4 regions of the Acidovorax sp. FG42 genome follow, and region 4 is predicted to be linked to each of the others. Evidence: predicted binding sites of a transcription regulator. Region 4 holds the regulator's gene; each other region holds the start of a gene.

Evidence for each region. Region 4 encodes sigma-54, which starts transcription at its own class of promoters, with help from an activator protein. Its sites were predicted from a motif close to TGGCANGNAANCTGCTTT; they were not measured.
Region 1: ACODSM_RS20845 (ammonium transporter) is a predicted target of sigma-54. The motif match lies at 2,814-2,831, and genes of this name have one in related genera.
Region 2: glnA (type I glutamate--ammonia ligase) is a predicted target of sigma-54. The motif match lies at 1,832-1,849, and genes of this name have one in related genera.
Region 3: ACODSM_RS00100 (6-hydroxynicotinate reductase) is a predicted target of sigma-54. The motif match lies at 3,052-3,069, and genes of this name have one in related genera.

Annotation. Positions count from the first base shown of each region.
Region 1 is NZ_JBMDJM010000024.1:52,749-58,470, forward strand. It holds gene ACODSM_RS20830 (amino acid ABC transporter permease) at 1-429, opposite strand, end outside; gene ACODSM_RS20835 (ABC transporter substrate-binding protein) at 560-1,324, opposite strand; gene ACODSM_RS20840 (sulfite exporter TauE/SafE family protein) at 1,587-2,345, opposite strand; gene ACODSM_RS20845 (ammonium transporter) at 2,864-4,216, shown strand; gene ACODSM_RS20850 (hypothetical protein) at 4,295-4,624, shown strand; gene ACODSM_RS20855 (antibiotic biosynthesis monooxygenase family protein) at 4,661-5,011, opposite strand; gene ACODSM_RS20860 (GMC family oxidoreductase) at 5,026-5,722, opposite strand, start outside.
Region 2 is NZ_JBMDJM010000030.1:4,151-9,872, forward strand. It holds gene ACODSM_RS22220 (EI24 domain-containing protein) at 1-908, shown strand, start outside; gene ACODSM_RS22225 (competence/damage-inducible protein A) at 905-1,726, shown strand; gene glnA (type I glutamate--ammonia ligase) at 1,899-3,314, shown strand; gene ACODSM_RS22235 (hypothetical protein) at 3,535-4,062, shown strand; gene glnL (nitrogen regulation protein NR(II)) at 4,144-5,169, shown strand; gene ntrC (nitrogen regulation protein NR(I)) at 5,221-5,722, shown strand, end outside.
Region 3 is NZ_JBMDJM010000001.1:18,754-24,475, reverse strand. It holds gene ACODSM_RS00120 (amidohydrolase family protein) at 1-852, opposite strand, end outside; gene ACODSM_RS00115 (TetR/AcrR family transcriptional regulator) at 983-1,705, opposite strand; gene ACODSM_RS00110 (ferredoxin--NADP reductase) at 1,756-2,532, opposite strand; gene fdxA (ferredoxin FdxA) at 2,609-2,938, opposite strand; gene ACODSM_RS00100 (6-hydroxynicotinate reductase) at 3,114-4,733, shown strand; gene ACODSM_RS00095 (UPF0280 family protein) at 4,746-5,666, shown strand; gene ACODSM_RS00090 (amino acid synthesis family protein) at 5,688-5,722, shown strand, end outside.
Region 4 is NZ_JBMDJM010000004.1:17,702-23,423, forward strand. It holds gene ACODSM_RS05900 (SPOR domain-containing protein) at 1-356, shown strand, start outside; gene ACODSM_RS05905 (thiol:disulfide interchange protein DsbA/DsbL) at 449-1,105, shown strand; gene lptA (lipopolysaccharide transport periplasmic protein LptA) at 1,214-1,873, shown strand; gene lptB (LPS export ABC transporter ATP-binding protein) at 1,930-2,691, shown strand; gene ACODSM_RS05920 (RNA polymerase factor sigma-54) at 2,691-4,289, shown strand; gene ACODSM_RS05925 (acyl-CoA thioesterase) at 4,370-4,852, shown strand; gene ACODSM_RS05930 (THUMP domain-containing class I SAM-dependent RNA methyltransferase) at 4,849-5,722, shown strand, end outside.

The DNA.
Region 1 (5,722 bases), on a different contig from region 4:
GGCGTTGTATGCGCCCACGTTCAGCCCCAGGGCCACGACGGCGGCGGCAAAGTCGGGCAAGTTGAGCCCTGGCACCAGCACCGGCAGGGCAAAGTACACAAACAGGATCTGCACTAGGAGCGGTGTGCCGCGAATCGCCCAGATGTACACGCCAGCCACCCAGCGCACGGGCGTCCAGCGGGCCGTCCGGGCCAGCGCCGCTGCGGTGCCCAGCACCAGGCCCACAGCACCACTGACCAGCGTGAGCCACAGCGTGGTGCGCGCACCTTCAGAAAACGCCTGGGCGTTGGGGCCGATGGGGTCGGGAAAGAACGACAGCAATTGGCCCAGCAGCGAGAGGGCCAGCACCATCACGACCAGTGCAGCGACCAGCGTGGCATTGCTGCGCTGCTGTCGGGACCAGCCTTGTGGCCAAAGAGCGAGAAGCATGGATTAGACGACCATACGGTCTTGGTTGGAAATCGGACTGGGGCAGGGCGATCATGCACCCGTCACCAGAAACGGCAAAGGGTGCGCAGCAGGCCTGGGCCCTCTGCGCACCCCGTGACGCGTTTTTACATCAGTTGCAGCGCACGTCTTCGTTGAAGTACTTCTTGGAGACGGCGGCGTAGCTGCCATCGGCCAGCACTTCGGTGAACGCCTTGTTCCAGGCATCGGCCAGGCCGGTGTTGCCCTTGGCCATGGCGGGGGCGATGCGCTCGATGAACAGCATGTCGCCCAGCTTGAAGCCGGCCTTGGCGTTCTTGGCGGCGGCTTCCTTGGCCACGAACTTGTCGCTGACCCAGGCGTCCACGCGCTTGGAGATCAGGGCGCGCTGGGCGTCGGTGTCTTGCGGGAAGTTCTTCACTTCCTTCACGCCGCTGACCTTCTTGACCTGCTCCAGGTAGCTGGTGCCGGTCTGCACGGCCACGACCTTGCCGGTCAGGTCCTTGGCGTTGCGGATTTTGTCGTCCATGGCCACGATGATGCCGCCCGAGCAGTAGTGGGGGTTGGCAAAGGTCACGGCCTTGGAGCGCTCGTCGGTCACGCCGTGCGAGGCGATCACGGCGTCCCAGCGGTTCTGGCCCAGGCCAGTCAACAGGGCGTCAAAGCCCAGGGTCTTCCATTCGAGCTTGAGGCCCATCTTCTTGACCACCAGCTCCGCCACTTCCACCTCAAAACCCGTCAGCTTGGTGCCTTCGAAGTAATTGAAGGGGGCGAACTGGCCCTCGGTGGCCACGATGATCTTGCCGTCTTTCTTGATTTCGTCCAGCGTGCGGGCCTGGACGGCGAGGGCAGCGCACAGCGCCACGGCGGTGACAACGGCAGACTTGAAAAATTGCATGACAGGTTCCTGTGGGGGGTGGTTCAGGTACAAAAAATCCGGCCTGCGGGTAGGCAGGCCGGAGCGGGTGGATGCGGACATCGCCGTTGGCGATGGGCCTCGTCATCAAACGGAAACGTGCGGAAATTATAGGACGCGCGTTCACATTCGGGCCATGCAGGGCAACCCCGATGACCTCGAGGCGCCCTGGTGGTAGGCCGTGCAGCGCGTTGCAAGTTGGATGCCACCCTGGCAGGCGACACCTGGTGGGTGAAAAGCAGGCCTACCGCAGGAAGGCGTCGTACCCCGTCTTCAGGATCAGCGTGCTCACCACCACGATGAAGATGCCCCGCACAAAGCCGGTGCCATGCTTGAGCGCCATGTGCGTGCCCAGCAGGCTGCCCAGCACGTTGGCCACGGCCAGCGTCACCGCAAAGTGCCACCACGCATGGCCCTTGGCGGCAAACAGCGCAATGGCGGCAATGTTGGTGGCGCAGTTGAGCAGCTTGGCCGAGGCCGATGCATTGAGAAAGTCGTAGCCCAGCAGCCGCACGAACAAGAAGACGAAGAAGCTGCCGGTGCCCGGGCCAAAGAACCCGTCGTAAAAGCCGATGAGCACGCCAATCAGGCACGCGGCAATCACCTCGGCCCGGCCCGCAAACCGGGGGGTGTGGTGCCGCCCCAGCTCCTTCTTGGCCAGGGTGTAGAGCAGCACGCCCAGCAGCACCAGGGGCAGCAGCTTGCGCAGGAAGTCGGCCGACACCACGGTGACGGCCCAGGCGCCCACGAACGAGCCGGCGAAACCGGCGGCTGCGGCCGGCAGCATGGCCGACCAGCGAATCTGCACCTTGCGGCTGTATTGCCAGGTGGCCATGGCGGTGCCCCAGACCGAGGCCGCCTTGTTGGTGCCCAGCAGCGTGGCCGGGGGCGCGCCCGGAAAAGCCGCAAACAGCGCCGGTACCATCACCAGTCCACCGCCTCCCACGATCGCATCCACAAAGCCCGCGAGCAGCGAGGCCAGGGTCATCAAAATCCATTCCATCGCAGGATTGTCGCACCGGGCCTGCTATCGATTCAGGACCGCTCAGGATCTAGGGATGGCCTGCATAACCCCCTGCGGTCGGTGATAGCGCGGCGTCGCGCGGTCCGCTGCGTTGCTTTTCTTGCCAATAGCCGGGCTATTGGCTGTGAAAAGGCGCCTTGCTGCCCATCCCGATCCGCACTACCACTGACTCGCGAGGGTTATGCAGGCCATCCCTGGCAGGCAAGAAAAAGGCGCTGGGATCGCCAGCGCCTGAAAGGGTGTACACCTCGTTGGGTGTTTGGACTGTATTGTTGGTAGAAAGGTTGTCTCCTCGGGCCCCTCGCTTGGCACACCGAAGCGCGCTTTCGAGTGCCGTGACTGTAACGGCTGCACCCCGCTGGTGCATTGGGAGTTTCCCGCCCCCCCGTTGTTGGGCGTCGGACGGCTTTCGGGGGCTTGCTCTGCCCCGATTCGGTGGCAACCGGCTGGCATGGCTCGTGCAATGCGCTTGTAACAAATTGCGAAAGGGAGCGTGCATGCGTGCAGTCAGCCACTGGGTGTTTGTGGTCGTGTCGTTGTGTCTGGGGCTGTGCACCTGCGCGCTGGCCCAGAGCGTGCCAGAGGCTCCCGCCATAGCGGCGCCCCTCACACGCCCCGCCCTGGTGGCCCAGGACACGGTGAATGCGGCCCACACCGGCTGGATGATGACCTCCACCGCCCTGGTGCTGCTGATGACGCTGCCCGGCATTGCGCTGTTTTACGCAGGCATGGTGCGCAGGAAGAACGTGCTCAACACCATGGCCTGCGTGGTCGCCATTGCGGGGCTGGTCAGCCTGCTGTGGTTTGCGGCGGGGTACTCACTGGCTTTCACACCGGGCAGCGCCTGGCTGGGGGGCTGGGACCGCGCCGGCTTTGCCGGGCTCGACTTTCAGCTGGAGGCGGGCAAGCTGGCCGTGAGCCACATTGCGCCGCTGATTCCCGAGTCGGTGTACGCCATGTTCCAGCTCACCTTCGCCATCATCACGGCCGCTCTGCTGGTGGGCGCGTTTGTGGAGCGCATGCGGTTCTCGGCCATGCTGGTCTTCATTGGGCTGTGGACGCTGGTGGTGTACGCGCCCGTGGCGCACTGGGTGTGGGAGCCCGGGGGCTGGCTGGCGCAGATGGGCGCGCTGGACTTTGCGGGCGGCTCGGTGGTGCACGTGAATGCGGGCGTGGCAGGGCTGGTGTGCGCCTGGTTTCTGGGCCGCCGCGCGGGGTATGGGCGCGAGCCGTTTGAACCCTACAACCTGGGGCTCACCATGGCGGGCGCGGGCATGCTGTGGGTGGGCTGGTTTGGCTTCAACGCAGGCTCAGCGGTGGCGGCCGATGGGCGCGCCGGGCTGGCCATGGCCGTGACGCACCTGGCCGCTGCAGCCGGGGCGCTGTCGTGGATGCTGGGCGAGTGGGTGGTGCGCGGGCGCCCGTCGCTGCTGGGGCTGTGCTCCGGCCTGGTGGCGGGGCTGGTGGCCATCACGCCCGCCGCCGGTTTTGTCACGCTGCGCTCGGCCGTCGTGATTGGTCTGGTGGCCGGGCTGGCCTGCTACTGGGGCGCCACGGGGCTCAAGCGGCTGCTGCGGGTGGATGACTCGCTCGACGTATTTGGCGTGCATGGCGTTGGCGGCATCGTGGGGTCGCTGCTGACAGGCGTGCTGGCCAGCAAGACCGTGGGAGGCGCTGCGGGCAGCCTGCTGACCCAGGCCATCGGCGTGGGCGCGGTGGGGGCCTACAGCCTGGTGGTGACGGCCGCGCTGCTGTGTGTCGTCAACTTTGCGATGGGCCTGCGGGTGGACGAGCAAAGCGAGCAGACCGGGCTGGACATTGCCCAGCACCGCGAGCGCCTGGGCGGCTGAATGTGTCGCCGCGTCCTGTGATGTGCGGGCCAGCGAATGCAGTCCGATGGATGACCCCAATGCAGTAAGGAGCCGAACATGCCCGATTCAGACAAGCTGGCGATTGCCGCCCACCTGCATGTGCTGTTGCGGCGCAAGACAGGGCGCGTGACCGATACCGAATGGATGGCGGCCAACGCGGACTACGCGCAGGAGATCGTGCGGTTTGCGCGCCAGCGCGCCACCGAAGACAACGCGCCCGACTTGGCCGAATGGGCCGACCGCCTGGAGCACGCCCTGCACGCCAGCCCGCCGGCCGCCCAGCGCCGACCGCTGCTGGATGCAGCGGCGCAGGCGGTGCGTGCGCGCCCCGCACCGCCCCCCGAGCCCGCCCCCGAGGTGCCGCGCTATGTGGGCGGCATCCGCTGACCTGCCAAGAGGCTTCTGCGCCGTGGCTTGAAAAAACTAGTGGGGCGCAGTGCCCTGTGTGAAGAGCCCGGCCGTGGGCAGCAGCCCAACCAGCCGGTTGTCCCCGTAGGTGCGCAGCACCTGCGCAATCACCACCTGGTAGCCATTGAGCCACTGCCCCTGCGCGGCCTTGGCCTTCAGGTGCGCGGGGTGTTGCATCAGCGTTTGCAAGGCTTCCAGCGACTGCCAGTAGTACACGTTGGACACCAGGCCGTTGCCCGTGTCCGTCCAGGACTCCTCGCCCAGGTAGCCGTCGATGGAACGGGCGGCGGTGGCGATCGCCTCGTCCAGGCGGTGAAAGGCGTCGTCGAACTGTTTGGTCGCAAAGATGAAAGTGGAGGAGTACATCGGCGCGATGGTACTCACGCCGCCCGCCTTGCCTGGATGATCCACTCCGCCGCCTTCTCCGCCATCATCAGCGTGGGCGAGTTGGTGTTGCCGCTGGTGATGGTGGGCATGGCGCCCGCATCCACCACGCGCAGGCCGGCCACCACGCCGCCGCGTCCGTCGCGCACGCGCAGTTGCGCATCCAGCACTGCCATCGGGTCGCCGTCGCGGCCCATCTTCGTGGTGCCCACGGGGTGGAAGATGGTGGTGGCAATGTCGCCCGCCAGGCGCGCCAGGTCTTCGTCGCTTTCAAACTGCACGCCGGGCTTCCACTCCTGCGGCTGGTACTTGGCCAGCGCGGGCTGGGCCACAATGCGGCGCGTGACGCGCAGGCTGTCGGCCGCCACCTGGCGGTCTTCGGGCGTGCTGAGGTAGTTGGGCGAAATCGCTGGGGCGGCCTTGAAGTCGGCGCTCTTGATGTTGACCGTGCCCCGGCTGGTGGGGTTGAGGTTGCACACGCTGGCTGTGAACGCCGGAAAGCTGTGCAGCGGCTCGCCAAACGCATCGAGCGACAGGGGCTGCACGTGGTATTCGATGTTCGGGTAGGGCTGGTCAGGGCTGCTGCGGGTGAAAGCGCCCAGCTGCGAGGGCGCCATGCTCATGGGCCCGCTGCGTTTGAGCGCGTACTCAAGCCCGATCTTGGCCTTGCCCACCAGCGAGCTGGCCATGGTG
Region 2 (5,722 bases), on a different contig from region 4:
GCCTGCGTCCGCGTGTGATCGCGCTGTCGCTCCTGCCCCTGGTCTTGATGGCCTTGTTGGCGATGGGCCTGGGCTATTTTTACTGGGACGGGGCAGTGCAGGCAATGCGCACTTTGCTCGACGCCTCCTCGTTGCTGGCCAGCGTCTGGGGCTGGCTCCAGGGCTGGGGGTTGAGGGATGTGACGGCCGTCATGGCGCCGTTGATGGTGGTGCTGGCTGTGGCACCTGTACTGGTGGTGGTGTCGCTGCTGGCCGTGGCGGTGCTTATGACGCCTGCCCTGGTGGCCTTGGTGGCTGCCCGGCGTTTTCCGGACCTGGAGCGCAAAAAAGGCGGGTCTTTCATCGCGAGTGTTGCCTGGTCCGTGGGCTCCACGGTGCTGGCGCTCGTGGCGCTGGTGGTTTCGGTTCCGCTGTGGCTGGTTCCGCCGCTGGTGCTCGTTCTGCCGCCCTTGATCTGGGGGTGGCTGACTTACCGGGTGATGGTGTTTGATGCGCTGGCGGACCACGCCAGCAAGGAGGAGCGCCAGGAGATCTTCCGGCGCCATCGCAGCAGCCTGCTGGGTATTGGCATCGTCACGGGTTACCTGGGGGCGGCACCCAGCATCGTGTGGGCATCGGGTGTGGTGTTTGCCGCCGCGTTTTTTGTGCTGGTGCCACTGGCGATCTGGATCTACACCCTGGTGTTCGCGTTTTCCTCGCTGTGGTTCACGCACTATGGCCTGGCCGCCTTGCAACGCTTGCGGGCCGAGCGGGGGACGAATATGCCCATGGCCGAGCCCGCCCCTTCGTCGGCCTCGTCTGCATTGACCCCACGCCATGCTGACACGCCGGCGCTGGAAACTGCGGCCCCTGCTGCGGCCGTGCTACCACCCCCTGCCATTTCGCCCTCTGGAGACAACGCACCATGACACCTACCTTCGGCCTCATCATCGTGGGCGACGAGATCTTGTCAGGCAAACGTGCCGACAAGCACATGCCCAAGGTGATCGAACTGTTGTCGGCACGCGGCCTGTCCCTGGCCTACGCCGACTATGTGGGGGACAGCCCGGACCGGATCACAGCCACCTTGCAGCGGGCGTTCGCGTCGGCCGATGTTGTGTTCTCGTGTGGTGGCATTGGTGCAACGCCTGACGACCACACGCGGCAGTGCGCTGGACGAGCCCTGGGCCAGGATCTGGCACTGCACCCAGAGGCCGAGGCGCTGATCCGCGAACGCATGCAGGATGTGGCGCGAGAGCAGGGCGTGCCCTACGAGCCTGATCGCTCTGACAACGTGCACCGCCTCAACATGGGCATGTTCCCGGTGGGCGCGCGCATCATCCCCAATCCTTACAACAAGATCCCCGGCTTCAGCTGCGACGGGCCTGGCGGTGGATCCGTGCACTTCGTTCCTGGGTTCCCTGTGATGGCCTGGCCCATGATCGAGTGGGTGCTGGAGCACCATTACGCAGCCCATTTCAACCGCGCGCCGCAGACCGAGCAGTCAGTGGTGGTCTTTGGCGCGATGGAGGCATCGTTGACGCCCCTCATGGAGCAGATTGAAAAATCGCACCCTGATGTGCGGGTGTTCAGTTTGCCCAGTGTAGATCATCCACAATACGGGCGGCATATCGAACTGGGTGTCAAAGGGCCAGCGTCTTCCGTGCCCGCAGCATGGCAGGCACTAAAAACAGGTTTGCACGAATTTGGTGCAAATTGTGGCCCTGAATTGGTGCGCAACCTCTGAGACCCAGATTAGAAAGATGGATTGCACCGTATTGGTGCTTTTGGGCGTATGCCACGCCGACCTGCTGCCAGTAGCGCTCCTTCATAGTGCGGTGCTGCACTCGGCTGGCACGCAAACTGCTTTTGTTTCAGCAAACTCTTTTTTCAACAAGCGCTTTATCCAGGAGAACCTGATGGCCAAGACCGTTGCAGACGTGATGAAGATGGTGAAGGAGAACGAAGTCAAGTTCGTTGACTTCCGTTTCACCGATACCCGTGGCAAACAACAGCACACCACGGTGCCCGTCTCTCACTTCGACGAAGACAAGTTCACTTCGGGCCACGCCTTTGACGGCTCGTCGATTGCCGGTTGGAAGGGCATCGAAGCCTCCGACATGCAGCTGATCCCCGACCCGAGCACGGCTAACATCGATCCTTTCTTCGAAGAAACGACGCTGATCCTGACCTGCGACGTGATCGAGCCCGCCGACGGCAAGGCCTATGACCGTGACCCGCGCTCCATCGCCAAGCGCGCTGAAGCCTACCTGAAGGCCTCCGGTCTGGGCGACACCGCCTACTTCGGTCCTGAGCCAGAATTCTTCATCTTCGACGGCGTTCGCTGGAGCACTGAGCCCAACAACACCTTCTACGAAATCGAAGAGTACGAAGCTCCTTGGAACACCGGCGCCAAGCTAGAAGGCGGCAACCGTGGCCACCGTCCCACCGTCAAGGGCGGGTACTTCCCAGTGCCTCCCGTTGACAGCACGCAAGACATGCGCGCCGAGATGTCCCTGATCCTCGAATCCCTGGGCATCCCTGTCGAAGTGTTCCACCACGAAGTGGCGGGCGCTGGCCAGAACGAAATCGGCACCAAGTTCAGCACGCTGGTCGAGCGCGCCGACTGGACCATCCTGCAAAAGTACGTGATCCACAACGTGGCCAACGCCTACGGCAAGACCGCCACGTTCATGCCCAAGCCTTACCACGGCGACAATGGCTCCGGCATGCACGTGCACCAGTCCGTGTGGAAGGACGGCAAGAACCTGTTCGCTGGCGACGGCTATGCCGGTCTGTCGGACTTTGCGCTGTACTACATCGGCGGCATCATCAAGCACGCCCGTGCCCTGAACGCCATCACCAACCCCGGCACCAACAGCTACAAGCGCCTGGTGCCTCACTTCGAAGCCCCGGTGAAGCTGGCCTACTCGGCCAAGAACCGTTCTGCCTCGATCCGCATTCCTTATGTGGCCAACCCCAAGGGCCGTCGCGTGGAAGCCCGCTTCCCCGATCCACTGATGAACCCTTACCTGGGCTTCGCAGCACTGCTGATGGCCGGTCTGGACGGCGTGGAAAACAAGATCCATCCGGGCGAAGCCGCCACGAAGGACCTGTACCACCTGCCTCCAGAAGAAGACAAGCTGGTGCCTACCGTGTGCCACAGCCTGGATCAGGCCTTGGAGCACCTGGACAAGGACCGCGCGTTCCTGACCAAGGGTGGCGTGTTCACCGACAGCATGATCGACGCCTACATCGATCTGAAGATGAACGAAGTGACCCGCTTCCGCATGGCCGTGCACCCTGTCGAGTACGACATGTACTACTCGCTGTAATCGTCTGCTTGCAGACCATGGCTCAAAAAGGCGGCGTAAGCCGCCTTTTTTCATGGGCGGGCGAAGCGGGCGGACGCGCTGAGTGCACGTGGTGGAACCAAGGCGTCCGGTGTTGCATCCGTATACACAGCCCTGCAAGGGTCTGTCTTTGTTGGATTGGAGATGTGAGGTGATTGGGGGATACTCCCCCGACCCCTGCATGTCCGTGCGAGGAAACCGAATGAAAAAAACGCTCATCACCCTGCTTCTCATCGCCGCCGCCGTTCCCGCAGTCCAGGCGCAAGACCGCATCTATCGTTGCGGCAACGAATACACCAACAACGCGCAGCAGGCCAAGGAGCGTGGCTGCAAGCTGGTCGAAGGCGGCAATGTCACCGTGGTGCAGGGCACCCGCCCGGCGTCTGCCGCAGCCCCTGCCGCCGGTGGCGGTGGGGCAGCAGCTCCGTCGTCTGCGACCTCGCCCGCCAACGCTCCGCGCGTGAGCAACAACGAGCAAAAGTCCCGTGACTCGGATGCCCGCGCCATTCTGGAGTCCGAGCTGCGCAAGGCGGAAACGCGCCATGCCGAGTTGCTCAAGGAATACAACAACGGTGCGCCCGAGCGCAATGCGCTGGATCTGCGCAACCCCCAGCGCTATACCGAGCGCACGGCCGAACTCAAGGCCAGCCTCGCCCGCAGCGAGAGCGACATCGCAGGGATCAAGCGCGAGATTGCCCGCCTGCCCGCGCCCGCTGCGCCCACCAACTGACAACGGCGACAGCGCGTGAGTGCCCCTTCCTTTCCCGACCTGCCCGGCACTGACACCGGGCGTTTTCATTCCCTGGACCTGATGTCCACCCTGGTGGCGGTGCTGCGTGCGGATGATGGTGCCGTGCAGTTTGCCAACGCCGCCCTGGAAAACACGCTGGGCCTCTCGCGCCGCACCCTGGAAGGGGCGGACTTTTCCACCTTCTTCACCGACCCCGCATTGCTGCAGACCGCCCTGGCGGGCGCCCGGGGCAAAGACTTTGCCGCGCTGCGCTACGAGGCCAGCCTGAAACGCCTGCACCAGGACCCGGTGCCCGTGCATGTCAATGTGGCCGATGCCGAGCAGGTGGGCGAAATCCTGGTGGAGCTGTGGCCGCTGGAGCAGCAGGCCCGCCAGGACCGCGAAGAGCGCCTGCGCGACCAGGCCCAGGCCAACAAGGAGCTGATCCGCAACCTGGCCCACGAGATCAAGAACCCGCTGGGCGGCATTCGGGGCGCGGCGCAACTGCTGGAGATGGAACTCGATAACCGCGAGCTCACCGAATACACCCAGGTCATCATCCACGAGGCCGACCGCCTGCAAAGCCTGGTGGACCGGTTGCTAGCTCCCCACCGCCATCCGCATCTGGTGGGCGACGTGAACATCCACGAGGTGTGCGAGCGGGTGCGCTCGCTCGTGCTGGTCGAATACCCGCAGGGCCTCAAGGTACAGCGCGACTACGACACCTCCATCCCCGAGTTTCGTGGGGACCGTGCGCAGCTCATTCAGGCGGTGCTGAACATTGTGCAGAACGCGGCCCAGGCGCTGTCAGAGCGTATCGCCAAGGGCGATGCCGTGATCACGCTGCGCACACGTGTGGCCCGCCAGGTCACGTTCGGCCGGCAACGCTATCGGCTGGCACTGGAATTGCATGTCATCGACAACGGACCGGGCGTACCCGATGCCATCAAGGAGCGGATTTTTTACCCATTGGTGTCGGGTCGGGACGGCGGATCAGGGCTGGGGCTGACGTTGGCGCAAACCTTCGTGCAGCGACACCACGGGTTGATCGAATGCGACAGCGTACCGGGTCGCACCGACTTCCGAATCCTGATCCCCTTGCCTTGACAGCGCACGACGGTCCCTGACACGCAACCACAGGGAAGGTAAGAAAAACATATGAAGCCGATCTGGATAGTAGATGACGACCCCTCGATCCGCTTCGTCCTGGAAAAGGCGCTGGCCCGCGAGAACCTGCCCACGCGCAGCTTCACGCATCCGCGCGAAGTGCTGGACGCACTGGCCGATGTCACTGCGGGCGACCCCGCCCGCCAGGGCCCCCAGGTCTTGGTGAGCGACATCCGCATGCCCGGAGGCTCGGGCCTGCAACTGCTGGAGAAGGTGCGCGAGCTGCAGCCCGGCCTGCCCGTCATCATCATGACGGCGTACTCCGACCTCGACAGCGCGGTGTCGGCCTTTCAGCGCGGCGCGTTCGAATACCTGCCCAAGCCCTTTGACCTGCCCAAGGCGGTGGAGCTGATCCGACGCGCGGTCGAAGAGAGCCAGCGCGAAGAAGTTACCGAAGAGCGCCAGACCGCGACCCCCGAAATGCTGGGCCAGGCGCCCGCCATGCAGGACGTGTTCCGCGCCATCGGGCGGCTGTCGCAAAGCCAGGTCACTG
Region 3 (5,722 bases), on a different contig from region 4:
GGTGCCCAAAATCACGCGGTGCGGGCACTTGAGTTCGATGGCCGCGCGCGCGGCCTGGATGGCGATCTTCTCGTTGCCGTTGTGCACCAGCTCGATCGCGCGGGACGACTTCTCGCACAGCTCGCACACATGCTTCCAGGGCAGCGAGGTGTGGCCGCCGTTGATGTGGCCGATCACGTCGGCATCGGCCTCCAGCACCACGTCCTTATCGATCAGGCCCGAGCCCGGGATGGACGGGCCGCCCGTGTGGATGGTGCTCTGGATGCCGTGCTTGCGCGCCCACGCCACCATTTGCTGGGCCTCGTAGCCCGCCTTGACGGAGCCCAGGCCCACTTCGCCCAGCAGGGTCACGCCCGCATCGGCCATGTCCTTGAAATCCTGCTCGGTCATGCCCTTCTCGATGACCGGGGCGCCTGCAATCACCTTCACCCCGCCCGGGCGGAAGTTGTCGAATGCGCGCTGCGCGGTGATGGCCAGGGCCTTCAGGCCCACGATGTCCTTGGGGCGGCCGGGCAGGTGCACTTCGCCGGCCGACACCATGGTGGTGACGCCGCCGTTCATGGTCGAGTCGATCCAGCCGATCTGGTTCTGGCGCGGCGTCCAGTCGCCAAACACTGGATGCACGTGGCTGTCGATGAGGCCCGGCGCCACACAGGTCTGGCGTGCGTCGATCACGGTGTTGGCGTGGTCGGTATCGCAGTCCTTGTAGCGGCCCACGGCCACGATGAGGCCGTCGTTCACCACGATGGTGTCGGCGTCGAGGATGGGGCGGTCCAGGTCGCCCGATAACAAAAGACCGATGTTATGGATGACGACCTTGCCCGATTTGCCGCCTGCTGCTGCTTCTGCCATGGATTCTCCTCGTGGGGTGGTGGGCGGGGTGCCACGCGGCACTCCGCAGGGAAAAATCTCTTAGAACGTGTTGACGATCTTTTCGGGGCCCTGCAAAGATCGTAAACACGTTCTTATTGATCTTGTCGATTCAGGCCGCTGCTGCCGCCTTGCCCTTGGGCAGGTGGGGGCCTGGCGCCACGGTGCGCAGCACGGTGTCGATGACGAACGACTCCCAGTGCGCCAGCGCGTCAGGCGTTTCCAGGTCTTCGCCCAGGAAGGCCGACAGCGTGTGCCGGTTGGACATGTAGAAGTAGCCCGTGGCGGCGATCAGCAGGTACACATCGCGCGCCGATACGTCCTTGCGGAACAGGCCCTGCGCCTGGCCGCTTTCGAGCACGCGGCGGATCACCTCGATGGCGGGCGACGAGTATTCACGGGCGCGCATCGACTTGGAAATGTGCTTGCCCTTGTGCAGGTTCTCGGTGTTGAGCAACGTGATGAACTCGGGGTTCTTGCGGTAGTAGCCCACCACAAAGCGGATCACGGCCTGAAGTGCCTCGACCGGTTTGGCGGTGTCCAGGTCCAATTTTGATTCCGCATCGTTCATGCGCCGGTAGGTTTCCTCCAGCACCTCGATGAACAGGCCTTCCTTGCTGCCGAAGTAGTAGTAGATCATCCGGTCGAAGGACTTGGCCGCCTTAGAGATCTTCTCCACGCTGCCTCCTTCGTAGCCGTAGCGGGCGAACACCTTGGTCGCCGCCTTCAGGATGTTGTCGCGCGTGGTCTGTGCGGCCTGCTCGCGCACGCCCGTCTTGCGGGCAGAGGCTGCGCGGGGGGACGCGGTCCGGGTCTTGGTGGGGGTGGCAGACATGGCGGGTCCTGGTGGATGACGCGGGCCCCGGGAGTGGGGCCCGCCGGGGATCACTGCTCTGCGAACGCGCGTTCGATCACGAAGTCGCCCGGCTTCGTGGTGTTGCCTTCATTGAAGCCGCGCTCTTCCATCATGTGCTTGAGGTCGCGCAGCATCTCGGGGCTGCCGCAGATCATCACGCGGTCTTCGGCGGGGTTGAGCGCGGGCAGGCCCAGGTCGCGCGCCAGCTGGCCGTTCTCAATGATCGTGGTGACGCGGCCCTGGTGCTTGAAGGCCTCGCGCGTCACGGTGGGGTAGTACTTGAGCTGCTTGCTGACCATCTCGCCCAAGAACTCGTGCTTGGGCAGTTCTTCGGTGATGTAGTCGTGGTAGGCCAGCTCCTTCACCTCGCGCACGCCGTGCACCAGGATGACTTCCTCGAACTTCTCGTAGGTCTCGGGGTCGCGGATCAGGCTCAGGAACGGTGCCACACCCGTGCCGGTGGAGAGCATGTACAGGCGCTTGGCAGGCAGCAGGTAGTCGATCAGCAGCGTGCCCGTGGGTTTTTTGCCGACCACGATGGTGTCACCCACCTTGATGTGCTGCAGGCGCGAGGTCAACGGGCCATCGGGCACCTTGATGGACAGGAACTCCAGGTGCTCTTCGTAGTTGGGGCTCACGATGCTGTAGGCGCGCAGCAGGGGCTTGCCGTTCTCACCGCGCAGGCCAATCATCGTGAAATGGCCGTTGGAGAAGCGCAGCGCGGTGTCGCGCGTGGTGGTGAAGGAGAAAAGGCGGTCCGTCCAGTGGTGGACCGTCAGGACGCGTTCGTCAAGAAAGGCGCTCATGGTGCGTTAGATGGAAAAGTTGGAAGCAAATAAGGAATTTGGCTGAAGCTGGCTCAGATTCGGGGCCCCATGCGCTCTACAGCGCAATGTTCAGGCCTGAAAGCTTGTGGCTCACAACCCTCCATTGTTCCGCATCTCGCAAAGCCGCTTTTCTTTTGGTGATTGTGGGTAGCGTGGGCGCCAGCTTTTTGTTGAACTGCAGAAAGATTTCCATGCCTTCGGGCAGATCGTCTTCGGCATAGATGGCATTGGCCGGGCACTCTGGAATGCACACCGCGCAGTCGATGCACTCGTCTGGGTCAATGACCAGATATTCCGGCCCCTCCTTGAAGCAATCGACCGGGCACATATCGACGCAGTCGGTGTACTTGCACCGAATGCATGCGTCCGTCACAACGTGCGTCATTTTGGGGCTCCTCGTGCACCGTTTTTGGGGGTGCGAAAACACCATTGCAGAGTCTGGTTGATTCCGCTACATTGACACGAAATGTAGTGTTCACAACATTTAAGTTAAGTGAATGCTACACAAAATGCAATGCGCGTACAAGCACTTGCAACAATGCAATGAATGGGTCGCCACGATGACTGAACACACCAAGACCGATGGGCTGCCGGGTATGGATGCGCCAGAGTTGCCGCAGGTGCTGGAGCGCGCCCGGCCGCGCAACGAGCGCATGAACGCTGCCAAGGTCGAGTGCAATGCGTGTCCGGTGCTGTGCCAGATTTCCGAAGGCCGCGCAGGCGCTTGCGACCGCTACGCCAACCAGGCGGGCGTGCTGGTGCGGCTGGACCCGGTGGTGTTGCTGCGCAAGACGCTGGAGGCAGGCGAGGCCACGCTGGTGCCCTTTGCGGGCCGCGCTGAGGCTGCAGAAGGTGCAGGGACGGAGGTGGCTCCTGAACCCGCATGGAACGGCGACCTGCTGCTGTCGGAAGAGGTGTTTGTGACAGGCGTGGGCTCGTCTACCACCTACCCGGACTACAAGCCCGCGCCCTTCATCGTGGGCTCCAAAACCGATGGCGTGGACATGGTCACCGTGGTGACCGAGGGCATCTTCAGCTACTGCAGCTTCAAGGTGAAGATCGACACCGACCGCTTCCTCGGCTCCGAACAGGCCAACGTGCGCTGCAAGGGCGAGGTGGTGGGCCATGTGACCACGGCCGAATACGGCTCGCAGATGCTGTCGCTGGGTGGCGTGCACCACCTCACGGGTGGCACCAAGAAGGAAGGCCGCATCACCGCCGAGATGATGCAGGCGCTGGGCAACAAGCAGGCGGTGGAGTTCACCATCGACGGTGGCTCGCAGCTCGTGATCCAGGCCGGCCGCGCGCCCATCGTCAACGGTGTGGCCGAGCAGCGCATGCGCGTGGGCTGCGGTTCTGCGGCCATCGGCATCTTTGCGCGCCAGTTCTTTGGCCATGCAGACGAGGTGGTGGTGGTGGACGACCACATCACCGGCGTGCTCACCGAGCACCAGGCGGGCCGCTGCCTGGACATGAAGCCCTCGGGCATCCAGATGCGCGGGCGCAAGTCCACGCCGGGCCGCTACTTTCAGGTGGCCAACCCGGGCACCGGCTGGGGCGGTACCGACATTGCCGACCCGCTGTCCATCATCGAGGGCTGGGACGAATCTGTCGCCTGGCCGGGGCTGCGCCTGTTGATGACCTCCACCACCGGGGAGCATGCGTCCTGGTACGTGCTGGACGCGCAACTCCATCCGGTGGAGGCCGAGATGCCCGCCGAAGTGCGTCGCATCGTGGACCGCATCGGCGAAAACTGCGAGCCCTCGCTGGCCTCCGTGCTGTTCCTCGGCGGTGCAGGCGGCAGCCTGCGCGCAGGGGTGACAGAGAACCCGGTGCTGCTCACGCGTTCCATCAAGAACGCGCTGGTCAATGTGACCTGTGGCGGTGCCCCCGCCTATGTGTGGCCGGGCGGCGGTATCACCGTGATGGCCGACGTGCTGCGCATGCCCGACAACAGCTTTGGCACCGTGCCCACGCCCGCCATCGTGGCGCCCATCGAGTTCAGCATGCGCCGTGCAGACTACGAAGCGCTGGGCGGCCACAGCGAGCAGATCCGTAGCCTGCGCGAAGTGCTGGAGCGCGGCGCGTGGCACAACGACGGTGCTCCGCAGACGCGCGTGTGGCAAACCTTGCCCGCGGCCAACCCGTGGCCGCTGGGTCGCCCACCTCTGCTGGGTTAAGTGGATCGCGCCGTGAACGCTTGCCGCAATCCCCTGTCCGATGGCCGCTGGCATTTCCAGCATGGCCCGATGGACCTTATCCTCCAGGCCGAAGGGGCGCGAGACGCCGTGGCCCTGGCGCATGAGCGCGCGTGGCAGCGCTTTGAAGGGCTGCTCCAGGAGCTGGTGAATGAACTCCCCGGCCTGCGGGCGCCGGTGGGTGCGCACTGCGCGTTGCAGGGCGTGGTGGCGCGCCGCATGTGGGCCGCCTGCAACCCTTATCGCGCAGGTTTCATCACATCGATGGCGGCGGTGGCGGGCGCGGTGGCGCAGGAGATTCTGGCTTGCTACGAGCAGCCGGGCATAGACCGCGCCTGGGTCAACAACGGCGGCGACATTGCGCTGCACCTGGCGCTGGGCCAGTCGGTCACGGTGGGGGTGTACGCTGACATTGCTGCACTAAATGCTGCACAGTTGCGCAACGGCCTGGTACTGGATGGACAGATCCGCATCGACAGCGCCATGCCGGTGCGCGGTGTGGCCACCAGCGGCTGGCGGGGGCGCAGCCAGTCGCTCGGCATTGCCGACAGCGTGACGGTGCTGGCGCGCACGGCGGCGCAGGCGGATGCAGCGGCGACCATCGTGGCCAACGCGGTGAATGTGGCCGATGCGCGGATTGTCCGCAGGCCGGCATACCAGATGCGGGACGACAGTGACCTGGGGGCCATTCCCGTCACGGTGGATGTTCCTGCTTTGCCTGAAGAGTCGGTGCGCCGGGCCTTGCACCAGGGGCTGCAAAAAGCGCAAGAATTGCAGTCCAGCGGCCTGCTGTGGTTTGCACTGCTGGCCTGTCAGGGGCAGTTTGTGGCGACCTCGGCACCCCAGACGCTGGCGAACGCGGTGTGGCCCCGGAATGCGGTGGCGGAATCGGAAGTTGGTTCAGTATTTGCTTAACGAATTGCACAGGTCTCCAAAATGATCCAGATACGACGCGTTTTCACCCATCTTGA
Region 4 (5,722 bases):
CCAAGCCTGCCGCGAGCAAGCCAGACGCTAAAGCCGAGGCCAAGGCAGAGAGCAAGCCGGGTGCCGACCCGCTGGGCGACTTGGCCGTGGCCAAGGCAGCCGCCAAGGGCAGCGTGGACCCGTTTGACTACTTTGTGCAGGCTGGTGCCTTCCGCACCCAGGCCGACGCCGACGCCCAGCGCGCCAAGCTGGCCATGCTGGGCTGGGAGGCCCGGGTGAGCGAGCGTGAGCAAAATGGCCGGGCGGTGTTCCGGGTGCGCATCGGCCCCTTCACCAAACGGGACGATGCCGAGGTGCTCAAAGAGAAACTCGACGGCGCCGGGCTGGAATCGGCGCTCGTGCGCGTGCAGCGCTGAAGCGCTTGCAAAAACGGCGCCACCGCCAGGGCTGAACTTTTTGTAAAGGGATGTCTCACATCCCGCATACCTGAACCAGGAGAGTCTTTGTCATGAAACGCCGTGAGTTTTCTTTGTCCGCCGCCTCGGCGGTTGCCGCTTCTGCCCTGACGCTGCCAGTGGCCAACCCCGCCATGGCGCAAGCCCGCCAGTTCAAGGAGGGCAAGGACTTCAAGCGGCTGGACAAGCCCGTCGCCCCAGACGCCCCCGCTGGCAAGGTCGATGTGATCGAGTTCTTCTGGTACAGCTGCCCCCACTGCAACGCCTTCGAGCCCACACTGGACGCTTGGGTCAAGGCCGCGCCCAAGGACCTCTCCATCCGCCGTGTGCCCGTGGCATTCAACGCCAGCTTCGTGCCCCAGCAAAAGCTGTTCTATACGCTTGAAGGCATGGGCAAGCTCGAAGCCCTGCATGCCAAGGTCTTCCGTGCCATCCATGTGGAAAAGGCCAAGCTCGCCAAGGACGACGAAATCCTGGCCTGGGTGACCCAGCAGGGCGTGGACGTGGCCAAGTTCAAGGAGGTCTACGGCTCCTTCAGCGTGGCCAATCAGGTGCGTCGCGCCTCTCAGCTGCAGGATTCGTACGGTGTCGAAGGCGTGCCATCCATGGGTGTGGCGGGCAAGTACTACACCGACGGCACGATGGCCGGCAGCATGCAGACCGTGCTGCAGGTGGTCGAATACCTGGCCGCTACGGCACGCAAAGCCTGACCAGCGGCCGACCCTGTCGGCAAGCTGTCCCAAAGGCCCGCGGATGCGGGCTTTTTTTTCGGGGTGGGTACCATCGGGTGGCTACAATCATTGCAAGATTCGTGCCCTATGACCCACCGCCTACTCCCCCTCCTTGTGCTCGCAGCCCTGACCGGCCTTGCGGGCATGGCACATGCCGAAAAGGCAGACCGTGCCAAGCCCATGAACATCGAGGCCGACGCCCTGCGGCACGATGAACTCAAGCAGACCAGCGTGTTCTCGGGCCGCGTGGTGATGACCAAGGGCACCATCGTGCTGCGCGGCGCGCGGCTGGATGTGCGCCAGGACGCCGACGGCTACCAGTACGGCGTGGTCACGGCCGAGGCAGGCAAACGGGCGTTCTTCCGACAGAAGCGCGACACCGTGGCCGGAGCGCCTGACGAGTTCATCGAAGGCGAAAGCGAAGTCATCGAATACGACGGCAAGGCCGACAACGTGCGCTTCATCACCCGCGCCGAACTGCGCCGCTACCGTGGATCGGTACTGAACGACGAGATCACCGGCGCCGTGATCGTCTACAACAACCTCACCGACGTGTTCACCGTCGATGGCCAGAAGGCGCCTGCGTCTTCGGCTGCGGCCGGCGACACCCCTGCGCCCGGTGGCCGTGTGCGTGCCGTGCTGGCACCCAAGGACCCGCCGCCCGGCGCTGCAGCCCCCGCCAAGGCGCCCGAGTCGCCCGCACCGGCGCTGCGCCCCAGCAACACCCTTGGCGGCGGCGCCAAGTGAGCGGGCCCGTGGTGAGTACTGGTCCCGAGACCCCGGCGACCCCTGCGAACAGCCGCCTGGGGCCCGATTCGCAGTCGGGCAGCCGCCTGGAGGTGCAGCACCTGGCCAAGTCCTATGGCAGCCGCAAGGTCGTCAAGGACGTGTCCCTGGAGGTGCAAAAAGGCGAAGTCGTGGGTTTGCTGGGCCCCAATGGCGCGGGCAAGACCACTTCGTTCTACATGATCGTGGGCCTGGTGCGCAGCGATGCGGGTGACATCCGTATCGACGGCCAGTCCGTGGCCCACATGCCCATCCATCGCCGGTCGCGCCTGGGGCTGTCGTACCTGCCGCAAGAAGCCTCCATCTTCCGCAAGCTCACCGTCGAAGAAAACGTGCGCGCCGTGCTGGAACTGCAGCGCGCCGATGACGGCCAGCCGCTGTCGCGCGATGCCATCGAAGAGCGCCTGACGGCCCTGCTGCAAGAGCTGCGCGTGGACCACCTGCGGGCTTCACCTGCACTGGCGCTGTCTGGCGGCGAGCGCCGCCGCGTCGAGATTGCGCGTGCCCTGGCCACCCAGCCGCGTTTCATCCTGCTGGACGAGCCCTTTGCGGGCATCGACCCCATCGCCGTGATCGAGATCCAGCGCATCATTGGCTTCTTGAAGGCGCGCGGCATCGGCGTGCTCATCACCGACCACAACGTGCGCGAGACCCTGGGCATTTGCGACCACGCCTTCATCATCAGCGACGGCCGTGTGCTGGCGCAGGGTACGCCGTCCGAGATCGTGGACAACGCCGAAGTACGCCGCGTGTACCTGGGCGAGCATTTCCGCATGTGATGAAGCCTGGACTGTCGCTGCGCGTCTCGCAGCACCTTGCATTGACCCCTCAGCTCCAGCAGTCCATCCGACTGCTGCAGTTGTCCACGCTCGAACTCTCGCAGGAAGTCGAGCAGATGCTCGACGAAAACCCGTTCCTCGAACGCAATGCGGACGAAGCCCCGCGCGAGGAATTTGGCCTGGAAGCCGCCGACACGCCCGCCCAGGCCGACGACTACAGCGCAGATGATGCTATGTTTTCAGGAGCTTCTGGCGCAAGCAGTACTGGCGCTGACAGCCAAAACGACGCTGAAATCTCCGGGGGGGGCTCGGACGAGCCCGACTGGAGCGGCGACGGCACCGTCGAGATGGCGCCCAACGATGCCGAGTGGGGCGGCGACGCCCCAGCGCGCACCCGCAACGACGCGGAAGGCGACGAGGCCGATGCCACCGAGCTGGCCCGATCGCACGAGTCGCTGACGGCCTTTTTGCACCGCCAGGCGCTGTCGCTGCGCCTGTCCGAAGTAGACACGGCCGCGCTGCGTTTTCTCATCGAATCGCTGAACGACGACGGCTACCTCGAAGAGCCGCTGGAAGAACTCGCCATCAGCCTCGCCGGGCCCGACGACCTGGAACAGATCGAAGAGCTGGTGCACCGCTTCACGGTGGCCCAGCGCCTGCTGCAAAGTCTGGAGCCTGTGGGCGTGGGCGCGCGCAATCTGTCCGAATGCCTGACGCTGCAGCTCGCGGCGTTGGCGGCCGACGAAGACAGCGACGCCGACCCCGAGACCGTGCAGACCGCTCTGCGCATCTGCCAGCAGCCGCTGGAGATGCTGGCGCGCCGGGACATCCGCCGCCTGACGCAGCTGTGCAGCGAAGGCGGCGTGGCTGGAGAAGAGCGCACCCGCGCTGCCATGGCACTCATCGCCCGCCTGGAACCACGCCCGGGCCGCAAGTTTGCCGACGTGGAGCGCAACATCATCGTGCCCGACGTCATCGTGCGCAAAGCCGGTCGCGCCAATGGCAGCGGCCAGCAGAACTTCATCGTGCAGCTCAACCCCGACGTGATGCCCCGCCTGCGCGTGCACGACATCTACGCAGGCGCCCTGCGCGGCCACAAGGGCGGCGAAGGCCACCAGGGCATGCAGCAGCGCCTGCAGGAGGCGCGCTGGTTCATCAAGAACATCCAGCAGCGCTTTGACACCATCCTGCGCGTCTCGCGCGCCATCGTCGAGCGGCAAAAGAACTTCTTCACCCACGGCGAACTGGCCATGCGCCCGCTGGTGCTGCGCGACATTGCCGACGAACTGGGCCTGCACGAGTCCACCATCAGCCGCGTCACCACCGCCAAGTACATGGCCACGCCGATCGGCACCTACGAGCTGAAGTATTTCTTTGGCTCGGGCCTGGGCACCGAAACGGGCGGCAACGCGTCCAGCACGGCGGTGCGCGCACTGATCAAGCAGTTCGTGTCGGCGGAGAACCCCGCCAAGCCGCTGTCCGACAGCCAGATCGCCGAGATGCTCAAGGAGCAGGGCATCGAATGCGCCCGCCGCACCGTGGCCAAGTACCGCGAGGCGCTCAAGATCGCGCCAGCGAATCTGCGCAAGGCGTTGTAGCCGCCTCGGCAGCTGGCGCACGGCGCGCCTGCGATGCCGTACCTTTTCTGTTGTTTCCGTATTACCTACCGCAGCCCACCATGGCCCGCATCGTCTTTGACCTCCCCGCGCACTTCGGCTTTGCCACCGAGCTGCAGATCTACATCAGCCACGTGAACCAGGGCGGGCACCTGGACAACGCGCAGTTGCTCAGCCTGGTGTCCGAAGCGCGCGTGCGCTTCTTCCAGTCGCTGGGCTACCCCGAGGCCGATGTGGGCGGCCTGTCCATCGTGGTGGGCGACATCGTGGCGCAGTACAAGTCCGAAGGCTTCCATGGCGAAACCATGCGGGTGGAGATGGCGCCCGCAGACTTCAACCGCTACGGCTTTGACTTGGTGTTCTGCATGACCGAAAAGGCCTCCGGCCGTGAAGTGGCGCGCGGCAAGATTGGCATCGTCTTCATCGGTAAGGCCAGCCGCAAGGTCGCCCCCATCCCGGACTCCATCCGCCAGCTGCTGCTGGCCTGCGCGGGAACGCCGGATTCCCACGCATTGTCTGAGCGCGTATCCTCCCCATTGACATGAACCAACTCCAACTTTTTCTCCCCTGCGCCGCAGGCGTCGAGGGCTTTCTGGCCGACGAGGTGCATGGCATCACCGGCCTCACGGGGCAAGACCTGCTGGTGGGCCGGGGTGGTGTGCTGCTGCGCGCCTCGTGGCGCCAGGCCATGCAGCTCAACCTGCACAGCCGCTTGGCCCAGCGCGTACTGGTGCAATTGGCCCACCGCCCGTACCGGTCTGAGAACGACCTCTACAACATGGCCAGCGATGTGGCCTGGGAGATCTGGTTCACCACGCGCCAGACCTTCAAGGTCGAAGTGACGGCCCAGCACAGCCCGCTGCAGAGCCTGAACTTCGCGGGCCTCAAGGTGAAAGACGCCGTGGCCGACCGCTTCCGCCACAAAAGCGGCGTGCGCCCCGATGTGAACACCCAGTGGCCCGACGTGCGCATCCACCTGCACCTGACCACCGACGAAGCCACGATCTACATCGACACCTCCGGCGAGCCGCTGTTCAAGCGCGGCTGGCGCGAAGACAAGGGCGACGCCCCGCTCAAGGAAACCCTGGCCGCCGCCATGATCGCCGCCAGCGGCTGGGACCCGCACGGCGACAACCCCCAGCCCCTGTACGACCCCTGCTGCGGCAGCGGCACCATCGTGGTCGAGGCTGCGCAGATCGCCTGCCGCATCCCGGCGGGCATGCTGCGTCGCTTCGCGTTTGAAAAGCTGCTGCCCTTCCAGGCGCACGTTTGGTCTGCTATCAAAAACGAAGCTGAAGGCGCAATATGTACTAGCGCTGTACCCATATTTGGCAGTGATGTGGCCTTCCGTATGGTCGATTTTGCGCAGCGCAACGCCGAGCGCGCAGGTGTGGCCCAGGCCGTGCAGCTGCGCG